2 regions of the Ligilactobacillus sp. RTP31139st1_D10_RTP31139_211217 genome follow, and region 2 is predicted to be linked to the other one. Evidence: a T-box and tRNA genes for the amino acid it is inferred to sense, from the RefSeq annotation. Region 2 holds a T-box; the other holds one or more tRNA genes.
What was found. A T-box is a leader RNA that pairs with one kind of tRNA and senses whether it is charged. The one in region 2 lies ahead of tyrS (tyrosine--tRNA ligase), so its partner is inferred to be a tRNA-Tyr.
Positions count from the first base shown of each region.

Region 1: it encodes a tRNA-Tyr, which carries the amino acid that the T-box ahead of tyrS (tyrosine--tRNA ligase) is inferred to sense. The anticodon was not compared.

Region 1 is NZ_JBCOAR010000015.1:37,269-43,346, reverse strand. Features, by position in the region: tRNA gene ABT996_RS08840 (tRNA-Thr) at 1-51, shown strand, start outside; gene ABT996_RS08835 (peptide MFS transporter) at 466-1,935, shown strand; tRNA gene ABT996_RS08830 (tRNA-Tyr) at 2,128-2,213, shown strand; tRNA gene ABT996_RS08825 (tRNA-Gln) at 2,217-2,288, shown strand; gene proC (pyrroline-5-carboxylate reductase) at 2,355-3,155, shown strand; gene nagA (N-acetylglucosamine-6-phosphate deacetylase) at 3,230-4,366, shown strand; gene ABT996_RS08810 (GntR family transcriptional regulator) at 4,391-5,089, shown strand; gene ABT996_RS08805 (ECF transporter S component) at 5,134-5,688, opposite strand; gene ABT996_RS08800 (nucleoside hydrolase) at 5,681-6,078, opposite strand, start outside.
Region 2 is NZ_JBCOAR010000007.1:1,004-8,410, forward strand. Features, by position in the region: gene tyrS (tyrosine--tRNA ligase) at 1-952, opposite strand, end outside; T-box leader at 995-1,186, opposite strand; gene ABT996_RS05390 (Fur family transcriptional regulator) at 1,239-1,685, opposite strand; gene ABT996_RS05395 (metal-dependent hydrolase) at 1,804-2,391, opposite strand; gene ABT996_RS05400 (AAA family ATPase) at 2,411-5,506, opposite strand; gene ABT996_RS05405 (exonuclease SbcCD subunit D) at 5,509-6,621, opposite strand; partial or broken gene ABT996_RS05410 (sugar O-acetyltransferase) at 6,792-7,385, opposite strand.

The DNA.
Region 1 (6,078 bases), on a different contig from region 2:
AGCATCGGTATCGTAAACCGAGGGTCACAGGTTCGAATCCTGCAACCGGCAGTAGGTTTTACACGGTAAGAGATCTAGGAAAATTCCTAGGTCTTTTTTTTGCATTAAACATACTTAAGTATCTGAATAACATGAGTTTTCTGAGGGAAATTCTTAAATATTTTAACTTACTCAGGCGAATTATTGGGAAGTAAGACATTTGAGGAAAAATGTTGGAAATTAAGTCAGATAGCGACTTTTATCCATTATTTTAACTATTTATGCAAAAAAACATGATATGATAATGTAATTATTCTCAGCTAGGAGGGATATTCAGTAAGTTTATTCTAATATTGATTTGACGTATCATTTTTTGAAACTTATAATAGTACTGTTATACATTGCATTTTTCTTATTATTTGTTCAATGTATTGTAATTGTGTAACGAACAATTGATGTCTTTTGGCACTGTTTGGAGGAATTTAAATGACAGATAAAACACAGGAGCCCACGTTTCTAGGGCATCCACGCGGTTTATCAACGCTCTTTTTCACAGAAATGTGGGAAAGATTTAGTTACTATGGTATGCGTGCCATCTTACTTTACTATATGTATTATTCCGTCTCACAAGGCGGTCTTGGTTTTGATAAGACGACAGCAGCTTCAATTATGTCGATCTATGGTTCGCTTGTTTACTTATCCAGTGTGATCGGTGGCTTTGTCAGTGACCGTATCTGGGGTAGTCGGAAAACGGTCTTTGTCGGTGGGGTCTTGATCATGTTAGGGCATATCGTCTTAGCGACTCCATTTGGCAGAATGGCTCTTTTCTTATCGATCGCTTTGATCGTGATCGGGACGGGGCTACTTAAACCAAATGTTTCCGAAATGGTCGGTGGCTTATATGCTCCTGAAGATACAAGACGAGATTCAGGTTTTAGTATCTTTGTCTTTGGGATCAACATGGGGGCTTTCATTGCACCACTGACAGTTGGCTGGTTGGGACAACAAGTCAACTTCCACCTTGGTTTTTCATTGGCAGCGATCGGGATGTTCTTTGGTTTGATCCAATACTCGATCGATGGCCGGAAGTATCTTTCTAAAGAAAGCTTATATCCAACTGATCCACTTGAACCAGATGAATTGAAGAGTTTGGGTAAAAAGACTGCCGTTTGGACTGTCTTAGTTGCCTTGATCATTACTTTGATGTTGCTCTTCAATATGTTTACGATCATGAACATCATCAACTTATTGACGATCTTTGCGGTATGTATTCCGGTTTATTACTTCGTTAAGATCTTGGCAAGTAACAAGATCGATAAAGTTGAACGTTCACGTGTGTTAGCCTATATTCCATTGTTCATCGCTTCTGTGCTTTTCTGGTCGATCGAAGAACAAGGCTCAGTTGTGTTAGCATTATTTGCCAACGAACAAACACGTCTATCATTATTTGGCTTTAACTTCCCATCAAGTTGGTTCCAAAGTATGAACCCACTTTTTATCATGTTATATGTTCCATTCTTTGCAAAATTATGGACTAAGTTAGGGAAGAAACAACCATCATCACCAACGAAGTTCTCCTTTGGTCTGTTCTTTGCCGGAGCTTCCTTTATCTGGATGATGTTACCAGGTCTTTTATTTGGAACAGACGCTAAGGTCAGCCCATTATGGTTGATCATGAGCTGGGCGTTAGTTATCATCGGGGAAATGTTGATCTCACCGATCGGCCTTTCCGTGACGACTAAATTAGCCCCTAAAGCTTTCCAAGCTCAAATGATGAGTATTTGGTTCTTAGGTGATGCGGTGGCCCAAGCCTTCAATGCACAGATCGTACGTCTCTACAATGAAGGAACTGAAGTAGTTTACTTTGGAACGATCGGGATCGTGACCGTAGTCTTTGGTGGATTACTTTTAGTCTTAACACCACGTATCAAAAAACTAATGGAAAACGTTAATTAACATTTGACTGTATCGCAGATCACTTCAGATCAGCGGTACAGTTTTTTTATTTGGGAATTAGTTTAAAGCTTTAAAAAGGGTCAGAAAAAAATTATTTAAAAAAGTTTTCAAAAAGTGTTGCATTTTGATCCCAAACAGGGTATTATAATTAAGTCGGATGCGTTAAGTCATCTGATATGAGATATGGAATACGGAAGGGTAGCGAAGTCTGGCTAAACGCGGCGGACTGTAAATCCGCTCCTTCGGGTTCGGTGGTTCGAATCCACTCCCTTCCACCATATTGGGCTATAGCCAAGCGGTAAGGCAACGGTTTTTGGTACCGTCATGCGCTGGTTCGAATCCAGCTAGCCCAATGACTGATAGGTCACGACTTACTTAGGTCGTGACCTTTTTTTTAATTTAAAAAAGCAGGTGAGCAAATGAAATTAGGATTTATCGGTGCTGGAAATATGGCACGGGCAATTATCAATGGTTGGTTAAGTCAAGGGCAAAAAGCAGAGATCTACTTGCACAGTGCTCGCAAAGCAAGTTATGAACCATATGCTAAAGAACATGGACTACATGCGTGTGCTAGCAATACTGAAGTCGTTTCAACAGCAGACATTATTTTCTTAGCGGTCAAGCCGATCGTGTTAGCTGAGGTCTTACACGAGATCAAAACGACGGTACAAGAAAAAAAGCCAGTCATCGTTTCGATGGTAACAGGTGTATCTATCGCAGAGATCGCTGATTTGTTAGAGCTGACACCTGAAGACTTAGAGATCATCCGTATCATGCCAAATGTCAATGCAGAGATCGCGGCTGGAATGACGGCTTTGAATGCAAGTCCTGCTGTGACAGAGACTAATTTTGCGCGTGTCAAAGGACTCTTTGAAATGATCGGTCAAACTGAGATCTTACCCGAAAAAGATTTTAGTACCTTTGTCGCTTTAGCGGGTAGTTCACCGGCCTATGTTTATTTCTTTATCGATGCGATGTCGCGCGCTGGGGTCAAATACGGTTTGAAAAAAGAGCAAGCAACTAAGATCGCGGCCCAAGCTGTTTTAGGGAGTGCGCAAAAAGTTTTAGCTGATCAAAAGACACCGATGCAATTAGTCGATGATGTTTGTTCCCCTGGTGGAACGACGATCGCCGGCTTGCTTGCCATGGAAGAAGCTGGCTTTATGACGGCTGTGATCAAGGGCATGGATGCGACGATCAATAAAGATCAAGGAAAATAAGCGTTTGTGCTTGTAATTTTGGTCTATACCTATTACTATTAAGGTGTAATTAAAATAAGAAAGCGGGTTCAATTATGAGCAAAGTTATCAAGCATGCTGTTGTTTATACAGGAGAAGATAAGATAGATGACGCCTATATTCGATTTGATAAGCAGATCGAAGCGATCGGTCCAATGAGTGAATATCGAGTTTCACCAGCTGATCAAGAGGTGATCGATGTCGATGGTAAGATCATCGTACCGGGCTTTATCGATGTGCATAGTCACGGTGGCTATAATTTTGATGCCATGGATGGGAATGACCAAGAGTTGAGTGAAATGGTCGATGACATGGTCTATGAAGGTGTTACGACTTATTTTCCAACAACGATGACCCAATCACCGGAAAATATTGCGCATGCGATGACAGCGATCAAAGAAGCTGCAGCTAAGAATCCAGTTATCCAAGGTATCCACCTGGAAGGGCCTTTTATCTCACCAGTCTTCAAGGGGGCACAACCAGAAGAATACATTCAAGCTCCAGATACAAAATTATTCGATCATTGGAACGAATTATCCGGTAATATGATCAAATTGGTGACTTATGCACCTGAGCATGAAACTTCGCCTGAATTTGAGCAATACTGTCTTGAACATGGGATCGTGCCTTCTGTCGGGCATAGTAATGCGACGCGTGAACAGATGAAACATTCCCGTGCCAGTCACGTGACGCATTTGTATAATGCCCAACGCGAATTTAAACATCGTGAGCCAGGTGTGACGGGCCATGCTTTGCTGGAAGATAACATCTATTGTGAATTGATCGCTGATGGCTTCCATGTGTGTCCTGATATGATCAAATTAGCCTATGAATTGAAGGGACCAGATAAGATCGAGTTAGTGACTGATTCGATGCGGGCTAAGGGCATGCCGGAAGGAGTCTCTGAATTAGGTGGCCAAAAAGTTATCGTCAAAGACAAACAAGCTCGCCTTGAGAGTGGTAATTTAGCCGGAAGTGTTTTACAATATAAAGACGCTTTTGTAAATATTATGAAGTTTACCGGTTGTTCACTAGAAGACGCGATCAAGATGACTTCCTTAAATCAAGCTAAAGAATTTGGCTTGACGCAAAAAGGTGTGTTAGCAGTGGGTAAAGATGCTGATTTTAACGTCTTTGACCATGAACTTGATCTAGTCGAGACCTATAGTTTTGGACGTCGATTCAAAAAATAACCCTAAATATGGAAGGTGGTAGTCATGGGTTCACCAATTTACATTCAGATCCACAATAAAATCAAACAGGAGATCGAAGCAAATCGCTGGGCGGTCGGTGATCGGATCCCATCAGAGCGTGATCTAGCGGTGCAGTTTGGTGTCAGTCGCATGACCTTGCGCCAAGCGATCCAGACTCTAGTCGAAGAAGGGATCTTAGAGCGCCAGATCGGGTCAGGTACTTATGTAGCGCGTAAAAAGGTCCAAGAAAAGATGTCTGGGGTCACGAGTTTTACGGCGTTGACGGAAGCGCAAGGCAAGACGCCTTCCAGTAAGACGGTCTCTTATTTGGTGACTGCCCCTTCGCTCAGTGAAAGTGAGCATTTAAAGTTAGGGCCTGGTCAAAAAGTATTGCGGATGGAGCGGATCCGATACGCCGATGAAGTTCCGATCTGTTTTGAAGTGGCGACTTTACCGTATGATCTGATCAAAAATTATCAACGCAAGCAGATCACCAATTCATTGTATGGTACGTTGCAAGAAAATGGTTTGACGATCGGCCATGCGCAACAAACGGTCAGCTCGATGTTGGCTTCCGAAAAAATCGCTGAGTATCTCGAGTTAAAACGTGGTTCAGCGATCTTACGCCTACGTCAGATCACTAAATTAGGTGATGGTCGGCCTTTTGAATACGTTCGTACGCAGTATGCTGGTGAACGGTTTGAATTTTATCTAGAAAAATAAAAAAAGCGCCTCAAGCTCATTTGAACTTGGGGCGCTATTTATTATTAGGCTTTAAAAGAAAAACGCGGTTGTAATTTGCGATAAAGCAACCAGATGAGATAAAGGGTCAACAAGCGGTCGCAGTAGTCAGTACTGATCTGGACCAAAAAGATCGCCAGTGCTTGATGGACGCCTGCTCCACTTAGGATCTGAACGAACATGCTTGAACCAGAGCTAGTGATCCCATTAAATAAAAAATAGGTGATCGCAGTACTAGCTAAAGTTCCTGGTAAAGAAATCAAGAGAGCGGCCAAAAAAAGTTGCCAAATTTTAGTGGGAGTACGATATTTGAAGATAAACCCAACTATCAGACCGATCAGCAATTGGATCGGTGAATAATATAGAGAAAAAACATCAGTCGTCATTCCAACTAATAATGCCGTGCTGCCCCCAACTAGTAGACCCGCAGTTGGGCCGAGCAAGGTGGCACATAACATAGTCCCTAACGTGTCGAGATAAAGTGGCAGGTGTAAAAACAGCGCCAAATTACTTCCAATGATATTCAAAGTGATCCCTAAGGCGCATAGGGTGAGGTACCGTGGAGTTGTTCTTTTAGGCATGTGGCACCTCCAAATCAGCGATCTGAGGTAGTGTTTGTTCCAACATATCCGGATCTAAGCCACAAGCACGACTTAAAAATAATTTCATAGCTGCTAAAGCATTTACTTGAGTCAATACGAAGCTGTTAGCTGGAGCTTGCCAAAAGTTTTTTTCATCAACGATACTTTGTCCCAGTGCAAGCCCAGTTGTTGCGATCTTAGTGTGAGCTGCAAAGCCTTGGCAAAGTTCGGGCCAAAGTGTATAGGCGACAGCCAACGGATCATTGATGACGCAACCGATAACTTTTTCGTATTGCCAATGAAAATCAAAATAAAAGCGGGTTATTTTTTGAATGAAGTCAGCTTCTTTAGGCCGTGTTTGGCGGATCAATTCCAAAATATTAGGGGTAA
Region 2 (7,407 bases):
TAGAGATATGTTCAGCCTGCACAACAGCTTCTTTTCCGTGAACAAATTCGGTCACTTCTTCGGCTAAGCGACGTTGAGCTTCACGCAATTCTGGATGTTCTTCAAGTTTCTTCGCTAATTCTGCGATCTGAGCTTCATCCAAGAAAGTAAAGTACTTCAAATATTTCACAACATCACGATCGTCTTGATTCAACCAGAATTGATAGAATTCATATGGTGTTGTTTTTTCTGCATCGAGCCACACTGCACCACCAGCTGTTTTACCAAATTTTGTCCCGTCAGCTTTCAACATCAATGGGATCGTCAAGGCAAATGCTTGAGTATCTGAGCCTTCCATTTTGTGGATCAGATCGATCCCAGCTGTGATATTGCCCCATTGATCAGCCCCACCGATCTGAAGTTGCACATCTTTTGTCTTCAATAAATGATGGAAATCGATTGCTTGCAAGATCTGGTACGTAAATTCAGTATAAGAGATACCTACTTCTAAACGGCTAGCAACGACTTCTTTGTTCAACATCGTGTTAACATTGAACAATTTACCATAATCGCGCAAGAAATCTAATAAGCTGATCTCCTTTAACCAATCATAGTTATTAACGATCGTGATATTATCTTTACCGAAAAGAGCCTTCATTTGTCCGGTCAAGGCTTCTTCATTGTGGTGAACTTGTTCCATTGTTTGTAAAGTCCGTTCTGACTTCTTACCCGATGGATCACCGATCGAACCAGTCCCCCCACCGATCAAGATATGCGTACGATGACCAGCCATTTGGAATCGTTTCAACATCATAAATGGGATCAAGTGCCCAATATGCAAACTATCACCAGTCGGATCGACCCCACAGTAAACACCGATCGATTTTTTAGCTAATAATTCTTCCAGACCCGCTTCATCTGAAACTTGGTTGACAGCGCCCCGCCATTTTAATTCTTCTAAAATATTTTCCATTTAAGATCCTCCTTTTAATAAAAAAGTCCCCGATGAAAAATCATCAGGGACGAATTAATTTCCGCGTTACCACCCAGATTGCTACATAAATGTAACCAACTCTGTCATCGATATCGGAATGACCCGTTGTTGCTCCATAGTGTACTTCGCAAAAATCATATATGCCACCTTCCAGCATCAGTGGCTCTCTGTGATAGGGATGAGATCTGCTACTATCTATTTCATCGCAAATAATAAAATATCTTGGTTGATTATAGCACAAAACTGGCTACTTACTCCAGAAAATTTATGCGTTAGTCTTCTTTTGCTGACATTCTGGGCAAATACCATACACATCATAGCGACTATTAACGATCTCGTAGTCACTTTGCGCCTGAGCCAGTTTTTCCAATTCTAAGTAAGTGTCATCAAAAATATCCTCGATCTTGCCACACTCTAAGCAGATCAAATGATAGTGGGGCTTAGCGAAATAATCATACCTCACATGTCCCGCACTATCCAAAGCCACTTCAGATACTAGGTCAGACTTCGCCAACAATTCGAGGGTATTATATACAGTCGCCAAACTCACCTTGATATCTTGCTTTTGCAGATATTGATGGATCATCGTGATCGATGGATGCTCATCTGAACACATCAGATATGCTAAGATCGCTTGGCGTTGTGGTGTTGATTTTATCCCGTGTTGCTTTAACTTTTGTGCTGAAGATACTAATAATGTTTGATCTTTCATTGGCTCCACCCACGCTATTATATATAGCCTGTCCTTTCTTGTTGACTTCTCACTTAGATGATACGCTATTTTTTCAAAAAAATCATCAAATACTTTTTCATGTCAAACATTTAGTATTTCAATGTGGTAAAAGAAGAAGCTGTAACTTAGCTATCAATAGTTTGAGTGACGCGGCCCAGCCATGATCAAATAAACTTGTTAAATGCCCGGACCATAGTAAGTTCAATTCGATCAGTAAAAGACATAGCGCAAAGCCTAAGATCAAATACTCACTCACATGCCCTGTTCGATAATAAAACAGGCGTTTACGCGCACTTTTCTTGAATTTAGAAAAAGGCCAAAACCAATGGATACTATTTTTGGAGAAACTATCTTCGATCAAATGCAAAAGATAGCCGATCAGTAGCCAAAATGGTAAGTGCATCGCTGCGGTCGCCAAATATGCTTTAGCAATAAATAAAGCCAACAAATAGACCCCTGCCGCAACAACTAATGAATGGGTCGCTCCACGATGGCCCAATGTTTTATTGGCTACTTTACTAACAACTTGACTCCGCTTACCGATAAATGACTTTGGATGGTCGATATCTGGTAAAACACTACCACAGACTAACGCCGCAGTATTGATAAATGTCACTTGATCGACTGCGGCTAGCATTGGCAAGCCTACAGCCAGTGAGACTGTTATATGTGTACGATATTGCATCGTTTTTCCTCAAATCTAACTAAATTGTCGTCACATACCGCAAAGTACTTCGCTCACCCTTAGTAACAACTTGTAATTGATATGGCAATTGCGCCTGTAATTCGGTAACGTGACTGATTATCCCGACCATGCGATTTTTCCCCTCGATCGTTTGCAAAGTTTCTAAAGCAACTCGCAAAGCTTCTTGATCGAGCGAACCAAAACCTTCATCGACAAATAACGCTTCGATCTCGATCCCTCCGCTCTTCTTTTGGATAACTTCTCCGAGTGCCAAAGCTAAGGCTAAAGCTGCTAGGAAACTTTCTCCGCCTGAAAGAGTGTGGACGCTACGTCTTTTGCCCGCATTATCATCGTAAATATCTAGTTCTAACCCCGTACTCGATGCTCCACGCCCAGTATCCTCATTTAAGCATAATTCATAGCGGCCATTAGTCAAATGGGCTAGGCGCGCATTGGCCGTTATTAAAACTTCCTTGAGATAGGTTTGTAAAATGTAGCGCTCAAAGCCCAATTTTTGTTCACCTTTACCTGTCACAACATCGACGAGCTCCTTTAACTGCCCTAACTGTGTAAATTCAGCTTGCTGTTGTTCAAAGAGCTTCTTTACCTGTTGATAGCATTTAGTATTGGAACTATATTTATGCTCTAGCTCAGCGACTGTTTGCTGTAACTTAGCTTCCGCCTGTTTTGCCTGCGATAATTCTTCGTTAGTTTGCTCCAAGTCAGGCTGTTTTTGACCAGCTACTTGTTTTGAAAGGATCTCGACCTGACCAGCGATAGAATCTAGCTCTTTTTGTTGCTCAGCTAAAGTTTGTTCTAAATGTCCAAGCTGAGCACTTTGGGATAACAATTCTTTTAATTCTGCTAACGTCATCCCTTTGGCAGCACAGGCCGCTTCTAAGTCGGCTTGTCTTTGAGCGATCACTTGTTGCAATTCTTGAGCTTGTTGCTTGGCTTCATTTAGCTTGGCCTCAGTTGCTACTAATGACTGCTCAGTTTGTTTTATATGTGCATTCAAGTCAGCCCAATGCGTTTCAAACTCAGCTATCTTCTGTTGCCAAATTCTCAACTGTGCCTTAGCTTGTTGTTCAGTCTGATACTCTACTGGCAACTGAGCTTGTTTTTCAGCCAATTGCGTCACCAATTTTTGCTTCTCAAGTTGGGCAGTTTGAGCTTGTTCATTTAACTCAGTCAACTTTGTCTGGGCTTGAGCGACCTTTTGTTCTAGGGTCGTCTTTTGTTCCTGCAAGCTCGCTGCTTCTTTTTCCTTATCTGTGAGTCCCCTTATCTCTTGGGTCAATTCGTGTTTAGTTTGGGTCAGTTCAACTTCTAAATGAGTTAACTCGCTTTGCTCTAAAGCAGGATATTTTTCAAAAAAATCCTGCATTTTCGTCTCAAATTCACGTTTCCGTTCAACATTTTCAGCGTTGATCTCATCTATTCGTGCCTGCAAAGCAGTAACTTTATCTTCCAGCTCACGTGCTTGTTGTTTAGCTTGTTCGACTTGTTCTTCATCGATCCCAGCCACTTCACTGACTTTAGCTGGAGCCGGATGGTCTAAACTCCCACAGACTGGACAGGGCTTGCCTGCTTGCAGTTTTTTGACCGCTGCAGCAATATAGTGATCCGCTAATTGATTAGCTAAAGTTCGAGCCTTAGCCCGAGCTTCTTGGCTGATAGTTGTTTCAGTAACTAATTTATTTTGCAAGTTTGCAATATTAGTTTGGCGCTTATCTAAGTCTGCTTGCTTTTCCAAAAGCTCGGCTAATTCTGCTTGTTGATACTTTACCCTTTCTAATTTTGCCTTTAACGTTTCTTTGGCTTGGATCGATTCTGTGAGCGCGTGCTGTTTTGCTTCGATAGCAGCTATTTTTGCTTGCTTTTTCTCTAAAATCGTCGTTATTTTTTGGATCTCAGCTGCCAAAGCATTCTGGCTAACTTCGACCTCTTCTTGCGTGGCCAAAAGCTCACTGACAACTTTGTATAGGGGCAAATTATTCTCCAGTTGTTTATGCTGGTACTGATAATTTGCGATCTCTTTACGCTTAGCTTCATACTCTGCCAATTGTGCAGCTGAACTTAACTGTTCTTTTTTTAGTTTTGCCTGTTTTTGTGCGGTCTTTTGGATGTCAGCTTCAGTCTTAACAAGTGTGGCCTTATTATTTTCCAATAGCTCAAAGTTTGTTCGGTGTTCCAATGCCCATTTCAACGCAACTATTTGCTGGCGTAAAGCTTCACGTTTAGGGGCTTTAGCTAGCAGGTCAGCCTGCTTAGCTTGTAACTTTGCCAGTAGATCGAAGTCTTTTTGAAGCTCTTCTTGTTTACTCAAAACATGCTGCAAGCTCTCGGTTTCTTTTTTAGCTTGTTGCCAGGCTTTGTCTTGTTCCGATAATTCTGCCTTGACTTGTTCGAGCCAGCTTTTGATCTGTTCGAGCCATAATTCAGGGATCTGTGTCTCACTGGTAAAGTCAGCTTGTTGCATCCTCAGTGTTAGTTGCTGTTCTTTTTGTTGGTAACTTGCATTTTGCTCTTTAAATTTTGCCTTGAGCTGTTCGGCCCAGCGTTCAAATAATTCACTGCCAAATAAATTGCGCAAGACTTCTTCTTTTTCCTTACTATCAGCTGCTAAAAAATTACGAAATTCCCCTTGAGGCAACAAAATGACCTTGGTAAATTGTTCCGCCGTCAAATGTAACAACTCATCGATAAAGCGCCGGGCTTCAGGGATCTTTTGGATGGCCAACTTTTCTTCATCCGGACCTGGATAGATCAATTCGACTTTGGCCTTTTTTTCAACGGGCTTGCCACCACGCCCAGCTAAAACTTGTTTTGGCTGACGCTTGATATAATAGATCTTGCCTTGATGCTCAAAGGTAAATTCAACACTAGTCTCGGCTTTATCGCTAGCAAAATCAGAGCGCATTTGGAAGGCTTGCCGTTTTTTACCCGAAGTTTCATTGAAAAGGGCGTAACACATCGCATCAAAGATCGTTGTTTTGCCACTCCCTGTCTTACCCGTGATCAAAAACAACGGTGCCTGCTCGAAGCGGGTAAAATCAACAGTCTCATCCACATAAGGACCAAAATTTTTGAGTTTTAATTCTAATGGTCGCATCCCTACTCACCTTCCTTTTTTAAGGCTAATAGACTTTCTTTAGCCCACTTTTGTTGGAGTTGTGTTGGCTCTTGACCAGTAGCTTGAACAAAGAAATCAGTAAATAACTCCAACGGGGTCTTGCTTTCGATCTTTTCAGCTTGCTTAGTGTGGACCAAACGCTTCTTGCGCTTCAATTCAACTATCCGCGGATAATACTTGCGCAATTTATTCATCACATCAATGATCTCATGTTCATCGGTCAATTCGATAGCCACGTAGTCATCTTCTGCAACAGTCTGATAAAGTTTTGTCGTCAATTCTGCGTATGAGGCCTCCAACCGCCGAATGTCATTGAGCGGATCTAATGGGATCCATTTGCACGAAAAAGGCTCCGTCTCTACGATCCAAACACCTTTTTGACTATTAGCCTCAGCCACCGAATATTTCAACAAACTCCCACTGTATTTGACCGTTGGTAGATCCAATGCTCGCTTGTCATGCAGATGACCTAGCGCCACATGATCAAAATCGCTGAATAGTTCAGGCGGTACTGAATCAAGTCCGCCCACTTCGATCTTAGTCTCGGAATCCGACCGTAAACTGCCAGCCGCAAAAAAATGGGCCACTAAGACCTGTTTTTTAGTCGGATCAAATTTGGTTTTCAACTTTGCAACGATCAATTTCATTGCTGAAGTCAGATCACTCAAACTTTCATCGGCAAAATAGTTACGCGCTTCTTGAAGTTCAAAATACGGTAATAAGAAAAATTGCGTATCCGCAAATTCGATCGGGGTAAAAGCTTCGGCTAGCTTAGTATGCAAGTATAGTTTAGTTTGCTTGAACCACTCTTGTCCTGTTGCCAAACGGACTGCGGAATCATGATTGCCACTGATCGCTAGTAAAGGAAGATCTGCTTTTAGATTCAAGTTTTTTAAAGCTTGATTCACTAACGTCACTGCTTCTTCACTAGGTAAAGAGCGATCATAGAGATCACCCGCGACGACTACTGCATCGACTTGCTCTTTTTGAGCGATCTGAGCGATCTGGTCTAAAGCATCTTGTTGCTCTTTGACTAATGGATATTCGTGAAGTCGTTTTCCGATATGCCAATCTGCCGTATGTAAAAATTTCATCGTCTACCCCCTAAATCAAACTTTTGTTCGTTATTAAAAATATTATACCACGAAATTCCCAAGCTATTATTACAAAAATAGCAACTGTAGTCTTCAACTTCGAAAACTCAGTTGCTATCAAGCTAATCTAAGCTATTAAATTTTTCTTTAGCAGCTAGATATTTATCTTTTTAGGCCTGCCAATATTTGCGATCGGCTTCGCCTAGCGTTTTAATGACCTTAGCTGGATTGCCAACGGCTACGCTATCTGCTGGAATATCTTTAGTTACTACAGCTCCACTGCCGATGACTGCATTTTTACCGATCGTAACTCCCGGTAAAACAATGGAATTTGCTCCCAGCCATACATTGTCTTCGATCACGATCGGAAGTCCAAATTCGAGCTGATCTTCATTTCTGATCTGACTATCTAAGGGATGACCAGCAGTATAAAGGCCGACTCGTGGTCCAAGCATGACATTATTACCGATCGTGATCCGATTGACATCTAAAAAAATACAATCCATATTAGCATAAAAATTCTCACCAATGCTCACATGTCTACCATAATCGACGTAGACCGGTGGTGTAACGTAGTAATTTTTACCCGTTTTTCCAAAAAGCTGTTTGACCAATGCCTTTAATTTAGCTTTATCCTCGATCGGAGTTTAATTGATCTGTTGGGCGATCTTTTTGCCGTGGACTGACTTATGCTCAGGTAAAATACCTCCAGCCAGATAAAGCTCACCTGCTAGCATTTGTTGGTATTCAAAGTCTTTTTCCATCAATGCTCACCTCACAAATTTA